Regions from separate parts of the Alteromonas sp. ABM1_013 genome, predicted to be linked through region 2. Evidence: predicted binding sites of a transcription regulator. Region 2 holds the regulator's gene; each other region holds the start of a gene.
The links. The regulator sigma-54, encoded in region 2, starts transcription at its own class of promoters, with help from an activator protein. The targets are predictions, from matches to a motif close to GTTGGCACGNNNNTNGNNT.
Positions count from the first base shown of each region.

Region 1: a site for sigma-54 is predicted at 2,676-2,694, ahead of ACXAGK_RS19250 (DUF2884 family protein). Genes of this name have one in related genera too.
Region 3: a site for sigma-54 is predicted at 2,411-2,429, ahead of nirB (nitrite reductase large subunit NirB). Genes of this name have one in related genera too.

Region 1 is NZ_JBSWXH010000007.1:145,432-150,637, forward strand. Features, by position in the region: gene ACXAGK_RS19240 (sodium-dependent transporter) at 1-470, shown strand, start outside; gene ACXAGK_RS19245 (NAD-dependent epimerase/dehydratase family protein) at 674-1,486, opposite strand; gene ACXAGK_RS19250 (DUF2884 family protein) at 1,724-2,563, opposite strand; gene ACXAGK_RS19255 (hypothetical protein) at 2,905-3,096, shown strand; gene ACXAGK_RS19260 (mechanosensitive ion channel family protein) at 3,173-4,570, opposite strand; gene ACXAGK_RS19265 (acyltransferase) at 4,574-5,206, opposite strand, start outside.
Region 2 is NZ_JBSWXH010000001.1:439,982-445,187, forward strand. Features, by position in the region: gene rapZ (RNase adapter RapZ) at 1-434, opposite strand, end outside; gene ptsN (PTS IIA-like nitrogen regulatory protein PtsN) at 518-961, opposite strand; gene hpf (ribosome hibernation promoting factor) at 975-1,262, opposite strand; gene ACXAGK_RS01900 (RNA polymerase factor sigma-54) at 1,293-2,774, opposite strand; gene lptB (LPS export ABC transporter ATP-binding protein) at 2,848-3,573, opposite strand; gene lptA (lipopolysaccharide transport periplasmic protein LptA) at 3,576-4,121, opposite strand; gene lptC (LPS export ABC transporter periplasmic protein LptC) at 4,090-4,668, opposite strand; gene kdsC (3-deoxy-manno-octulosonate-8-phosphatase KdsC) at 4,665-5,206, opposite strand, start outside.
Region 3 is NZ_JBSWXH010000001.1:303,873-309,078, reverse strand. Features, by position in the region: gene nirB (nitrite reductase large subunit NirB) at 1-2,235, opposite strand, end outside; gene ACXAGK_RS01355 (SulP family inorganic anion transporter) at 2,547-4,112, opposite strand; gene ACXAGK_RS01350 (hypothetical protein) at 4,558-4,845, shown strand; gene ACXAGK_RS01345 (nitrate- and nitrite sensing domain-containing protein) at 5,153-5,206, shown strand, end outside.

The sequences.
Region 1 (5,206 bases), on a different contig from region 2:
TCCTACTCGTGTTCTTTGCAGCAATAACGTCTCTAGTGTCTATCTTTGAAGTACCTGTTGCGGCGCTTATGGATGAAAAAGGCGTAAGCCGTAAATGGGCGCTAGGCTCTTTAGGTAGCATTATGATTGTGCTGGCAATTCTAAGTGCATTGTCGTTTGGTAAAGTTGATATGCTGACGTCATTTATGCACTACGCCGGTGCCGATAAATCGCTGTTTGACGTAATTTACGATGTATTTTACGACACTATTTTGCCGTTAAACGGCCTGCTAATCTGCTTGTTCGTTATTTATCGCTGGAAGAGTGCTAATTTTAATGCTTCTTTGGAAGAAGGCAGTAGTGGCTATAAAGGCAGCTGGTTTGAAAAGTATGTGGATGTTTCATTGAAGACGTTTATTCCGCTAATTCTACTTGTGATTTTTGTAAACACGGTGGCGGTAAAATACTTTGGTGTAAGCCTGTTCGGTTAAGTATGTTCCCCATACAAAACTAGTGTATTTGCTGTGTGCTAGCAGTAAATTCGGATAAAAAAGCGGCAAGCCAGAGGCTTGCCGTTTTTGTTTCTTTTAGCGATTAGCTCTTAATTCATGGCTTTTTGATAACTTATTGGCGAATACACCTCAATGAATCTACAACCGTCTTAGCGAGCTAAGTAAACATACAAGCATAAGCCTTAAAACATGCGATAAGGGTCGCCATACTCTGGCGTAATGTTAAGCCTTTCCCAGCTTTGCGTAGCGTCGATGACCTTGCCGCCAGGCTGAGCTTCTGTATCAGAAAAGTGTGGTGCGTCTATACCCAGAGTGTTAGCTGCATCTACATAATAAATACCGCGTTTAGGGTGAGATAAGCTGCAAAGGTGTATAACGTCGTTTAGTGGCTTGTCGCAAATAATTGAGGTTAACACAGACACAATGTCGTGCACATGGACAAGGTTAATTCGTTTATTTCCTGCATCCAAGTGTCTTCCACTTAACGAACGAGCGGGATGACGGTCTGGACCTACTAAACCGGCTAGACGAATAATACTGATATCAACCTGACCTCGTTTAGACAACAAATAGTCTTCAATAGTAACGTGTGCCTTGGCCGAAGCTGTTTGCGGCTGTGTAGTGCTAACTTCGGTAACTACTTCGTTCGTGGCATCGCCATAAACTGACGTGGTACTGATAAAAACAATGTGCGCGACGCCTGCGCTTAGTGCAGCATCAATAAGTCGCAGCATATTTTCAGTAAATGATTCGAGGTTGGTGTTTCTTCTACCAGGGGGAATATTCAACAATAAAGTCGCGTCTTGCAAGTAGCTACATAATACAGATGTATCATCGCCTAGTGCATATTTAATTGCGGTGATACCTTGTTCTTTTAACGCCTGGCGTTTCTGTTGGCTTCGCGTGGTACCAATAATATTGACCTTACCTGACAGTGCGTTGCCTACATAGCCGGCTAACCAGCCATAGCCACTAATTACTACATTCTGAGTCATCGATTAAATTCCCCTTTGTTTAGGGTTTAAGAGTACATCAATCGGGGGGCGGATGTCGTTAATACGCCTATCATTAACTGAAAAAGCAGAAATCTGAAAGAGGTGAAATATTCAAAAGTTAGATAGCGACCGCTATAAAAACTAAAAACCGACTGGTTTTTCAGTCGGTTTTCAAAATAAGTGAAACAGAAAGGTAAGTAGTTTGTTGTAGCGGGGATAGTTCGCTAAATTATTCGACTACATTTTCATTTCGTCATTGTGCTCGTTGTGACCATGATGGTCGTTGGGGTCAATATCCAGCAGGTTCAAGTCATCAAGCCCTGATATAGATGCCTGCATTTGACCTTCGGCATAGTCGGCTTTCTTCAGCACTTTACACAAAGCATCGCCTTTTTCTTCCAGCGAAGCGGCTTGGCTTTCTAAGCGATATTCTAAATCTTCACCCCAGCGCTCCATCTTTTGTTCAAACTCAGACATATCACCCCCTTCCCACAGCATCTGTGTGCCAACCGCGATAAGAATTCTGCCCATAGATTCACTGATCAAAGATTCAATTTGTGTTTCAAACTCTTGCTCCCAGCTTTCGTCAAACCAACCTGGCTCGTCAAATTTCGTAGAATCTACGCGGATATTACCCGCGTCATCATAAAATGAGGTGTTTAGTTTGGTCTCTAGTGAGTTGAACAATTCATTGAAATCATCACCCATTTGATCGCCGCCCAACAGTTCAGTAAACACTTCAGTTACTGCTACATTGGCAATTTGTAGGCCTTCACTGGCAATAGTAAGGGTCATAGGAATAGCAATATCAATGTTGTTGTAGTATTCACTTACCCAATGCTGTTGTTCGCTATTTAGCGAAATTGACTCACCGTTGATGGTCATATTGTGTTGAGCATCAATTGTCATTACCGAACCATTGTCCATCTGAACCGTGAGGTCGCCTTGGTAATACTGAATATGGCCATCAAGCTCCATGTCGCAGCTGTTGTTCTGAAAACTTGTGTCATGCGCGAATGCGTGGCCGCTTATCAAAGCACTGGTAACAGCAACTGAAAGTAATAGTTTGTTAGACATTGTTCATTCCTTAATTTAGGTGTAACACATCAACCTTGTTCTAAGAGCTACGACGGGTTGTAGAGTCACTATCAAATAAACACTAGCGTTATTTGCTGGTATATCTTTAGTAGAGCAATGGCCTTGCCAAGATTTAAAATTTATATTTTTCAGTTGGTTAGGTTATGTGTGCGTTTTTTTAGAGCAATTTCCAATTCACTATTTAGTGAAATTGCTAACTAATTAGTAGATTTGACTAAGATCAATTAATACCAATAGCGATAGATTTAAGCCAATCCAAGCATGGTTAAATCTTATTTATTGGTGCATAATACCGCCAATATTTTTAAGGGGTTATCACAATGGCTGATTGGATTAATGCAATTATGTTTGGTGTTGCGCTAATTGCCTTTACGCTAGGGCTAAGCAGCATCGTTATGGGCTTTATGACTGCTAAAGCAGGTGCTGAAGGTATGCAGGAAAAAATCGAGTACGGTTTTTTTGGCGTTACTGGTTTAGTACTTTGCTTACTGATGGCCTACGCATTGGCTTAAGCGATAAGCATTATGAAAAAACCGGCTATTACAGCCGGTTTTTTTTCGCCTTTAAACAATAGTGATATCAGTTCTACTAGTCGTTGTCTTTGCGGTCGTGTTCGTTTTTGTCCTGAGCTTCTCTTGGCGCCTTAGCACTTTTGTCATCAATACGGTGATGAGCAGCAGACTCCTGTAGGGCTTCGTTTCCACCAGTGCTGTTAAACACGCTATGTTCACGATGGGCAAGCAAGGATAAATGCCCATCACGTTGATAAGCGCGTAAGTCGAACAGGTCTAGCATAGCCATGACATGGTCAAAAATATCTGCCTGAACTTTTTCGTATTTGACCCACTCTTTTTGAACACTAAAGCAGTAAATTTCTAAAGGCAAACCAAGCTCATTAGGCGGTAACTGCCTAACCATGAGGGTTAGTTCTTGGTTAATGTCTGGGTGCTTACGTAGGTAAGCTTCTAAATAGGCCCTAAAAGTGCCAATGTTAGTAAGGCGACGATTGTTTAACAGGTCCGATTCATCAATCGAATAATCTCTGTGATAAGCCCGGAGCTCATTTTTCTTCTTGTCGATATATTCGTTGATATAACGAATTTTGGAAAATCGCTCTAGCATATCGTTGTCACAGAGTTTGATCGAGTGCACATCAATATAAATGGCACGCTTAATTCTGCGTCCACCAGACTCCTGCATACCGCGCCAGTTCTTTACTGCTTCTGTGGTTAGGCTATAGGTCGGCAGTGTAGAGATGGTCTTGTCCCAGTTTTGTACCTTAACGTTAGTAAGGCCTATTTCGAGTATTTCACCATCTACTTCATACTTAGGCATGGCAATCCAATCGCCCGTATTAAACATGCGGTTGGCGGCAATTTGAATACCGGCAACAAAGCCTAAAATGGTGTCTCTGAATATTAATAGCAGCACAGCAGCAATGGCTGTTAAGCCAGACACAATAAGCAGCGGGCTTCTGTCTACAATTAAAGAAATACTAAGCAGTATGGTAATAATAGCGAAGGCAAGTTTCGTTACTTGAATGAAGCCTGTAATAGGAGCGCGCCGAGATAGGGCTGAAGCATTGTAGACATCTTCTACCGTGCTTAGCATGGCATACAAAGCCAATAGCCCACTATACAGCATGTACAGCTGGGCACTCTTAATCATCATTCCGTGTATGACAGCTTCAGCGTCAATGAGAACGGGGGTGGTAACGTAAATAAAGAGCGCCGGAAAAAGGTGCATCAAACGCCTAAAGAAGCCGTGTTCTTGTAGCGCGTTATCCCACTTATTATTCGACTTATATACCCAGTTAGCAATTTGAGGGCGCACTAGCAGGCGCGCAATCACGTAGATTAGGATTGCTACGAATAGTATAGAGCCTAGAGCAAGCAAATTATAAAGCGGATCTTCAGTGGTTAAATTAGGAAAAACGTCTTTAACCAAATGAATGAAATGATCGCGTACTGAAGCACTGACTTCCATTATTTACGACTCCAACAGTTTCTTTATACGGTTGTCTTTATTTTCCCACAGACCATTTAACCAGTTTTGGAAATAAAGACGAAACTCAGACTCAGTGCGTTCTGATTCTTGTTGTAGCTCTGGCACTGGGGTAACGTTTACGTCAATAACGATTTTTGTCATCTGACCGCTTAGCATTGCCATCATGGGATGACGTTTATTTTCTGGGTAAAGTAACGAGATATCTAGCACGTTAGTGAATAGCTCACCCATAGCTGAAAGCGTGAAAGAAACCCCGCCCGCTTTTGGTGGCAGTAGGTTTTCGTAAGGGCTTTGCTTAGACAAGTGCTTTTGGGTTGTAAAACGCGTTCCTTCCACAAAGTTGATGACGGTAGTAGGAACCGTTCTAAACTTTTCACAATACGCTTTAGTGGTTTCTAAGTCCTTGCCTTTCTTGTCCGGATTTTTTTCCAAATATGCGCGGGTGTATCTATGCATAAAGGGCATATCAAGCGCCCAAGCGCCTAATCCAACAAAGGGTAACCAGATGAGCTCTTTCTTAAGAAAGAACTTAGGCGCGGGAATGCGGTGTGTGGCAAATTCAATAAGCAGAATAATATCTAAATAACTCAGATGATTAGCGATAATTAGATACCA
Region 2 (5,206 bases):
GCGAGTTGATGTATTGTTAGCTTGTCTGTATCTAGGTATAAATCAGCGCGTTCAGTAATTGGCGCAAGAAGCGCAGACTCCGCCCTAATAGCCTCCGATAGAGACTTATTTAGCTTAGCTAAAGGGTGAAGACGGCGAGTTTCGCTAAAACGCTTAACCAGAACGTCATCGCTTGCGTCAATGTACACTATAGTCATCGACCAAGAAGAAGGCAGGTAATCTAGAATCTCTACCAAGTCATCTGGATTTTTGGGAAGATTCCTTACGTCGATACTTACTGCAACTTGATCGTATTCATCAACAACAGTATGGGTGAGGGTGGGAAGCAAATTTACTGGGATATTATCAACACAGTAGTAACCTAAGTCTTCCAATGCGCGAAGTGCGACAGACTTACCAGACCCCGAACGACCACTGATTATGATCAGCTTCACCTAAATTCTCCCTTATATTCTGGTTTCATCACATACGAGTTGTCGAATAAAGCGCCTACCTATGAGGTGTAGGCACTTATTGTTTAACTTAATGCAGAAATAATTTCGTCGCTGGTTGTTGCACGACGTATTGTTTTAATCGTTTCTTTGTCGCTTAGCTTACCGGCTACGGTAGCCAGTGTCTGAAGGTGTCCTTCGGTTTGCTCTTCGGGAACGAGAAGAGCAAAGAATATGTCTACGGGCTTTTCGTCTAGGGCATCAAAGTTGATAGCTGGTGTACTTGTTACAACGATTGCTATTACCTTCTCAAGGCCGGCCAAGCGACCGTGAGGCAGTGCTATCCCGTTACCAATACCCGTGCTACCCATACGTTCTCGAGCCATCAAGCTATTTAGAACCGTTGCCTGGTCGATGTTATCGTTATGCTTGGCAGCGATATCAGCGATGATCTCAAGAATTCGCTTTTTACTATTACACTGAACCGCACACTCGGTGCGGTCCAGACTTACGATGGCTTGTATATCCATGCTCAATTAACTACTAATGTTTTTTCAGTTTTTCCTTATGCTTGATTACCTGCCGGTCGAGTTTATCAACCATGCTGTCAATCGCCGCATACATGTCGGTATTTTCTGAGGATGCGAATACTTCAGCGCCACTTAAATGAACAGTCGCTTCAGCTTTTTGATTTAATTTTTCAACGTTCAGGATGACATGCACATTAGAAATGTGATCAAAGTGACGTTCAAGTTTGCTGAACTTCGTATCGACATAATTACGCAAAGAGTCGGTGATTTCGACATGATGACCAGTAAGGTTGATTTGCATATTTCGTCTTCCTTATATTATTAAGCCCGTTTAAATAAGGCTTTTGCGTTGGTTCGACGGCGGGATCGACAATGATTCCCGGTATTTTGCTATTGTTCGCCGAGCGACTTTTATGCCTTGCTCGGCCAACAATGAAGCAATCTTGCTATCACTTAGCGGCTTGCTAGGATTTTCCGCAGCCACTAACTTCTTGATCAATGCACGAATCGCTGTAGATGAACACTCACCACCTGACTCTGTTGCTACGTGGCTTGAGAAGAAATACTTCAATTCGAAGATGCCACGGGGCGTATGCATATACTTCTGCGTTGTTACACGCGAAATAGTCGATTCGTGCATATCTACCATTTCTGCGACATCATTTAGCACCATTGGTTTCATCATTTCCGGGCCGTGCTCAAAAAAGCCCATTTGCTGCTGCACAATGCAATTTGCAACCTTCATTAAGGTATCGTTGCGAGATTCAAGGCTCTTTATGAACCACTTGGCCTCTTGCATGTGTGAGCGGATGAATTGTGAATCGCTGCTGTTCTTGGCACGACGACTCATCGCTGCGTACTGTTGGTTTACGCTTAATTTAGGCAGACTGTCGGGGTTCAGTTCAACCACCCAACGGCCATTTTTCTTGGTTACTGAGACATCAGGAATAACGTACTCAGGCTCTTTAGTAACTAAAGCACTACCTGGGCGAGGATTCAAGGTTTGAAGTAAACGCATTGCTTCGCGCAGCTGCTCTTCTTTCAATCGGCTCTTACGCATTAGCGTGCGGTAGTCTTTACTGCTCAGTAAGTCTGAATATTCCTCAATAAGCTGCTTCGCTTCAGCAAGCCACGGTGTGTCTTCTGAAAACTGGCGTAATTGCACCATAAGACACTCTTGAGGTGTACGAGAACCTGAACCAATGGGGTCGAACATTTGAATGCGCTTAAGTACACACTCTATTTCGTCCATTTCGATAGGCTCTTCTAGATCATCGTCGTTGACCGCTTCTAAGATGTCGTCAAGAGTAACGGTTAAATAACCTGATTCGTCAATTGAGTCGATGATTGCTGTAGCGATAGCGCGGTCAGTATCTGAAAAATGAGTGAGGCGCATTTGCCAAAGAAGATGTTCTTGGATGTCTTCTGTGGTCTCACCTTGGAAGATTTGTTCATCATCATTAGATGGGCCAGGTGCAGGCGCGGAAGAAGCCGAATAATACTCATCCCAGGTACTGTCGATAGGTAGCTCATCGGGAAGATCATTCTTCTCCAGTGCATCTCCCGCTTCTAGCGTATCGCTCGATGCAGAAGCGGTCGCTTCAGCAGCGCTATCGTCACTATCGACATTGTTCTTTTCTACTTGTGGCTCGTCGTTACTTTCTTCCACTTCTAAAAGCGGATTAGAATCGAGGGCTTCTTGTATCTCTTGCTGGAGATCAAGCGTAGAAAGCTGCAGCAGTTTAATTGCCTGCTGAAGCTGAGGTGTCATGGTAAGTTGTTGGCTAAATTTTAGCTGTAAAGATGGTTTCATCTACGTCTTATTTAAATGCTCTAAATTAAATATACCAGAGCGAAACTGAAAAATGACAATTAGGTTACACTAACTATAGCCTGAATTGTTCGCCTAGGTATACGTCCCTTACTTTTTGATTACTTAAAACCTGTTCCGCAGTTCCTTGCGCAATAAGCTCGCCATGACTCACAATGTACGCTTTTTCGCAAACATCCAATGTTTCGCGTACGTTATGGTCCGTGATAAGGATACCAATACCCCTATCTCGCAGATGCTGTATTATCTTCTTTATATCATTAACTGATATTGGATCAACACCGGCAAATGGTTCGTCTAACAAAATAAATTGTGGTTTTGCTGCCAGAGCTCGAGCAATCTCTACGCGACGCCGTTCTCCCCCTGACAAACTCATCCCCGTACTATTACGTATATGGTTGATATTAAATTCATCAAGTAGGGCGTCTGCTTCTTCTTCTTGCTGCTGTGAATTTAAATCTTTACGGGTTTGCAAAATGGCCATGATATTTTCATGTACCGTAAGCTTTCTAAATATTGATGCCTCTTGCGGGAGGTAGCCTATACCGCGGCGTGCGCGCTCATGCATTGGCTGGTGAGTAAGCTCATTATCATCAATTTCGATCTTGCCTTTGTCTAAGTTGACTAAGCCTACAATCATGTAAAAAGTGGTGGTCTTACCAGCGCCGTTAGGGCCGAGAAGACCAACAATTTGACCGGTAGACACTGAAAGGCTTACATCGCGAACAACCTGTCGCGATTTATACGATTTAGCAAGGTTTTTAGCGCTCAAAGTTGCCATTGCTATTCATTGTCCTCGTTGTCTTTCTTAGACGATGTTTTACGAATGGTGTCAGGAGTAAATACTGTGGTAACACGACCTTCACCATCTTCACCGGCACCACCCGTTGCAAGCAATTGTTCAGTAATCATATCGAACGTAATCTTATCACCTTGCACTTTACTGGTATCTTGCTGTAGCTCAGCATTACCCGCCAAAGAAATAGTGCGATTAATTACTTCATAGCGAATTTCATTGGCTTTCGCTGATACCGGTGTACCGTCTTCTAGTGATTGAGAATAGCTTGCAGGGTTGCCACGGGCGATAAATATTTCACGGCCGCTGCCATCTGTAGCTATTACTTCTACTTCATCAGCTTCGATTAGGAGTGAACCTTGGGTAATAAGTACATCTTCCTTGTACAGCGCGGTTTTGTTTTTACCATCAATAAACTGGGTGTTTGACCCTATCTTAATGGGTTGTGAAAAATCTTCTTCACTGGCTATTACCGCACCGCTAGCGATGGCAAGTAGAACGCTAGTTGCTAGGGGAATAAGTCGTTTGTACATGATCTAAAAGCTCGTATTCTTGTGTGCGTAAATTCGCGTTAAACCCATTGCTTAAAATAAGATATTGCGTACCCAGTATCTCAACGGGTTGATCAGATGTCATTTGTTTCGTGTCTAAATTTATCTGGATGTATTCCGTGGATAAACTTTTGACAAAATCATCGCTGGTTTGATTTTCAATAACAACGCTATCTTCAAGCTGAATTAATTCATTGTTATAAAGCGTTCCTTCCTGCGCAGTTACAACCCAGGGTGATGAAGCGCTTTCTGTATAAAGGGTATATTTAGGTTGCTGGAATAAAACAAAGCCTAATTGGTCGTAATGCTCCATCGACTCTGCAAAGACTTTGTGATTTAACTCACCGTCTTGGTTGTACAAGGTTGTTGTTAAGTTTTTTGCCTTGTAGGCAGGCTTGAGCGCATCATTTTCGCTACTACCTTGAGTTTCAGGCTGCTCTTCCATCCACGTTGGGATGTACATAAGCATAGCTAAGATAAATAGCGCCGATATACTTAAACCTAAGCGATTGAAGCCAAACTGGCTCATACACTAGCTCCGAAAATATCATTTGCAACGCCTTTAGCTTGCAAAATGGTGTCCGATATTTCTCGAACTGCGCCAAATCCACCCGGAAGTGTGGTGATCCAGTTCGCTTGCTTTGCAACAAAAGGGTGAGCATCGGCAACCGCAATTTTTACCGCTACGTGCTGATACATACCTGTATCGGGCATATCGTCTCCTACGGCGGCAACTTCGCTTGAGTTCAACCCTAGGCTTTTCATTAATTCGCCGAGGGCGTCAGCTTTGTTTTCTTCACCCTGAATAATATGTGCTACGTTTAGCGCCTTCATTCTGTTTTCTACAATTGCTGAGCGACGCCCTGTTATCACGGCGACGTTAACACCATTACTTACCAAGGCTTTCACGCCATATCCGTCTCGGGTGTGAAAAGCTTTAAGTTCTTCACCGTCGTTGCCCAAGTAAATGCGACCGTCTGAAAATACGCCATCCACGTCACAAACCAGTAACTTAATATTTGCCAACTGCTCAAAAAGTGCCTGGTCTAAATCGGTGTATAGAGTTG
Region 3 (5,206 bases), 140 kb from region 2:
GCGATCAGCCGTTTTCACGTAAAACATCAGCACGCGGTCGATGTACTTAATAAGGGTTTCGGTATCTAGGTCGGTGGCAAACAGGTCTGCATGTCGAGGCTTCATGCCGCCATTCCCGCAAACATACAGGTTCCAGCCTTGCTCGGTAGCAATAACACCAATGTCTTTGCTTTGGGCTTCTGCGCACTCACGGGTACACCCCGAGACGGCAAATTTAATTTTGTGCGGCGCACGTAAGCCTTTGTAACGATTCTCTAAGTCAATGGCAGTGCCCACAGAGTCCTGTACACCGTAGCGGCACCAGGTGCTGCCCACACACGATTTCACAGTACGCAGTGCCTTGGCGTAAGCGTGGCCGGTTTCAAAACCGCCAGCGACGAGTTTTTCCCAGATATCAGGTAAGTGCTCTACGCGCGCTCCAAATAAATCAATGCGCTGACCACCCGTGATCTTGGTGTACAGGTTGTATTCTTTTGCCACTTCACCTAACAGAATCAACTTCTCAGGCGTTATTTCGCCACCAGGTACACGCGGTACAACGGAATACGTGCCATCTTTTTGCATGTTGCCAAGGTAGATATCGTTGGTGTCTTGCAGAGGAAGATGTGAAGCCTTAAGAATGTAATCGTTATACACCGAGGCTAAAATTGAGCCCACAGCGGGCTTACAAATTTCACAACCTAAACCTTCACCATGCTGTTCAAGTAGTTCGTCGAAGGTGCGAATGCCGTTAACTTTAACAATGTGAAACAGTTCTTGTCGGGTGTAATTAAAGTGCTCACAAATCGCTTTTGATACTTCAACACCGCGCTTTTCAAGCTCGCTATCTACTACGTTTTTAAGTAGTGCGGCACAGCCTCCACAACCAGTACTGGCTTTAGTTTCACCTTTTACATCGCCAACGCTGCAACAGCCACCTTCAATAGCTGAAACAATGTCGCCCTTAGTCACGTTTAGGCATGAACAAATAGAGGCTGTGTCTGGAAGTGCATCGGCACCTAATGCTGGTGCAGCATCAGAAGATGGCAAAATCAGGCTTTCTGGGTGTTCAGGTAATTCGATGCTGTTAAGCGCATATTGTAATAGCGTGTCGTAGTCGCTGGTATCGCCAACGAGTACAGCACCAAGCACGTACTTTTGCTCGCTATCTACCACCAGCTTTTTGTACACGCCTTCTGGCTGATTTAAATAAGTGTAGCTAAGCGCACCGGCTGTGCGTTCATGAGCATCGCCAATTGAGCCCACTTCCACACCCATTAGCTTGAGTTTGGTACTCATATCTGCGCCAGCGAACTCGGCATCGCCGCCGGTGATATGACTTACAGCCGTGCGCGCCATGGTATAGCCAGGTGCTACCAGGCCAAAGATTTTGTTATCCCACAGTGCACATTCGCCCACCGCGTAAATATTAGGGTCAGAGGTCACGCAGTGATTATCAATGACGATACCGCCGCGCTCACCTAGTGTTAGCGCTGATTTTCTACCGAGCTGATCGGAAGGTCGAATACCAGCAGAAAATAAAATCATGTCAGTTTCTAGCGCAGTGCCGTCTGCAAATACCATTTTATAGCGGCAGGTATCACCAGCTTCGATAGTTTGGGTTGCTTTTTGGGTATGAACGGTTACGCCTAAATCTTCAATTTTGTCTTTAAGCACTGTCCCACCGGCTTGGTCTAGCTGCACTGCCATTAGCTGTGGTGCGAATTCAACCACGTGAGTATCTAGCCCAGCTTGCTTTAAGGCATTCGCCGCTTCTAAACCTAGAAGACCGCCGCCAACGACAACGCCTACCTTGCTCACCGCTGCTGACGCTTCAATAGCGAGTAGATCGTCTATGGTTCGGTACACTAAGCAATGTTCTTGGTCGTTCCCGGGAATGGGAGGCACGAATGGATAAGAACCAGTGGCAAGAACCAGCTTATCGTAGCTAAACACCTGCCCTTCAGAAGTCGTCACTTTATTATGGTCACGGTCTATATCCGTCACCAAGGCATTGGTGACTACGTTTACGCCCCATTCGGCGTACTGAGCGGGTGTAGTAAGCGCTAGGTCATCAGCACTAGCGCCACTAAAAAATGATGACAGATAAACGCGGTCGTATGCGAGGCGAGACTCGCCGCATAAAACGGTTATTTCTACATTGGCATCGCTTTGGTGAAGCTGCTCAACAAAATGATGCCCCACCATGCCGTTGCCTACGACGACAATTTGCGTTTTTGAGTCCAATGAAGTCATGGTATTCCCCTTTTTTCGGGACAAAAAAAAGCCCGCTTCAACTTTCGTTGATGCGGGCTTCGTTGCCTATTTTGCCAACGGTTTAGGTCGGCTAACACATTTTACGGAGTGTTATAAATCACACAATTTTCAGCGATTGACACAAATCACCAAAACACACTTTACGTTTATAGCTATCCAAGTTCAGTGCCAAAACCGTAAACAATTGTTTTTATTTGATTTACTAAAAAATAAGCATTATTCAGACTTCACAACTGCACCAAACAAACGCAAAACTGTGTTTACTTGGTGCATTAAGGCTTTCAAATAACTTAGGCCAGCTTATCCGTCGCTACGCGGTAGCGAGGGTCTTCAACTACATTAATTTCAACAAACTTATCGGCCTTGCGAAGCAGTGAGCGACACTCATCACTGATATGGCGAATGTGTAGCTTTTTACCCTGCTCTTCGTATTTGTCAGCAAGGGTATCTAGCGCATCGATACCTGATGAATCCCAAATGCGAGAGTCTTTAAAATCGATAACTACATCATTAGGGTCGTTAGCGATATCAAACAGGTCTTTGAAATGCGATACCGAGCCAAAGAAAAGCGGGCCGTCTAGCTCATAGACTTTCCAACCGTCGTTATCGATATGCGATTTCGCTTCAATATGACGAGCGTGTTTCCATGCAAACACAAGGGCAGAAACGATAACACCGACAACCACCGCAATGGCAAGGTCAGCAATAACGGTAACGCCTGTCACTAAAAATAGTACAAAGGCATCTTCTTTGTTTACGCCGCGAATAATTCTGAATGAGGCCCACTCGAAGGTAGCGATAACTACGACGAACATTACGCCAACAAGAGCAGCAAGCGGGATCATTTCAATAAGCGGTGCTGCAAATAGAATGAAGCCCAATAGTACAAGTGCGGCAGTAATACCGGATAAGCGACCACGGCCGCCAGAGTTTATATTGATCATACTTTGACCAATCATGGCACAACCACCCATACCGCCAAAGAAACCGTTAACGGTATTTGCAACGCCTTGGCCAACACACTCTTTATTACCGCGACCACGGGTATCGGTCATTTCATCAATTAATGAAAGAGTAAGAAGCGATTCAATAAGACCGACCAAGCAAAGAATCACTGAGGTTGGTAGTACTATCATGAAGGTTTCCCAGGTGAACGGCACCATAGGAATAGCAAAGCTAGGAAGCTCACCCGCTAGCGTTGCAGTATCACGCTGGTCAGCCGGTAACAGGTCACGAACAAAGTCGATTACCGTACGTGCTTCTAAGTCGAGGCCGTGTACTAATGCTGTTACCGTAACAATCGCTACTAGCGACGCAGGAACAGCTTTGGTTAGCTTAGGCAGTAAATAGATAATGGCCATGGTTAACGCCACGAGCCCTAGCATCCAGTACAGCAGCGTACCTTCCATCCACTGCAATTCTCCAGCAGCGTTAGTAACTTTAAACTGGCCTAATTGCGCCAAGAAAATAACGATTGCAAGACCGTTTACAAAGCCAAGCATTACCGGGTATGGCACTAGACGAATAAACTTTCCTAGCTTGAATATACCGCACATAATTTGCAGTAAGCCGGCTAAAATAACCGCGGCGAATAGATATTGCACGCCGTGCTGGGCAACCAGCGCCACCATTACAACGGCCATAGCGCCAGTAGCACCAGAAATCATTCCTGGACGGCCACCAATAGCCGAAGTGATCAAGCCCATCATGAAGGCCGCGTATAGACCAATCATTGGTTCTACGCCGGCTACAAATGCAAATGCGACGGCTTCAGGGACCAGGGCTAGTGCCACTGTAATACCTGATAGCACGTCGTTCTTAACGTTGCTGTCTTTACTGGTAATTAAATCGAACATGTTCTCTCAGAAGCTAAGATGTTAAACACAACAACCCACCGTGGCGTAAACCGCGTGATAGCAGTACACCAAGTAGGCAGGATGATTTTTCGGCGATTCTACCACCATTGTAGCTTAAAATCTTTTAATAGATTGTTACTGACGCACGAACACAGTTCAGAGGGGGCAGCGGCAAGACAACAAAAGCAAAAGCCATTTAGTTTCTTGTTAACGCCGCTTCTTGGTTTAGTTTCAGATGCGCTAAATTTTGGGGCCTTTGCTGACAAAAGGCATCTTACGTGGCATCGTATTGCAGTATTTTATTAACCTAGCCCATCGTTGCGCTTAGCTCTTAGCAGGAGCCCGTAGCATTAGCTCGTATTATTGGCCCGCTACTTCGCGCTAAGTTGCACTTAATGATGTGGCAATGATGTAAGGCATAGGTCTTATTTAACGAGGAGTTTACGTGGTACCTTATATTCTTACCATTTTGTGCGTGCTAGTTGCAGGCGCTATTCATTGGATGTCGCCAAAGGCTTATTGGAAAGCCACCATTATGTCTACCGCCGTTATCTTACTATTTTCTGTTGCGGCTCTGTTTATCTTCAAGGCTTCTGGAATGCTGGTAAGCGAACATACCGGGGAAAATGCAGACTTCTCAGGACAGATGCTTACCATTACTACTATGATTGCCTTCTTCGGCTTCTTGATTTCTCTCTTTGTCGGTTGGTTTCTCCGCGTGGTTCGAAACTAGCTTATAAAATTAAATACAACTATCTACAGGCGGGTTGCACCACTAATGTGCAATGCCGCTTACAATTTCCCTTAAGCTGCCTGTCATTCTTAACTCTTTAAATTGCAATTAACTCTGCTTAACACCTGTAAAAGTCACGCCTGTTAAGCATTCGGCGCATTACTTCCCCATCCAGGCTTTGCCTAACTCCATTCTGATAAACAGGGCATAAGTGTTGCTTAATTCAACGTGCTTTAATGCAATACTTCGCAAAAAAACTATCAATAAAAAAGCGAATTGCGTAAACCAACATTTAGCAGGGCCTCTTATGCTACACGAACTTGAACAAACCATTGCACTTTGTAGCGATGCGACCAAACGT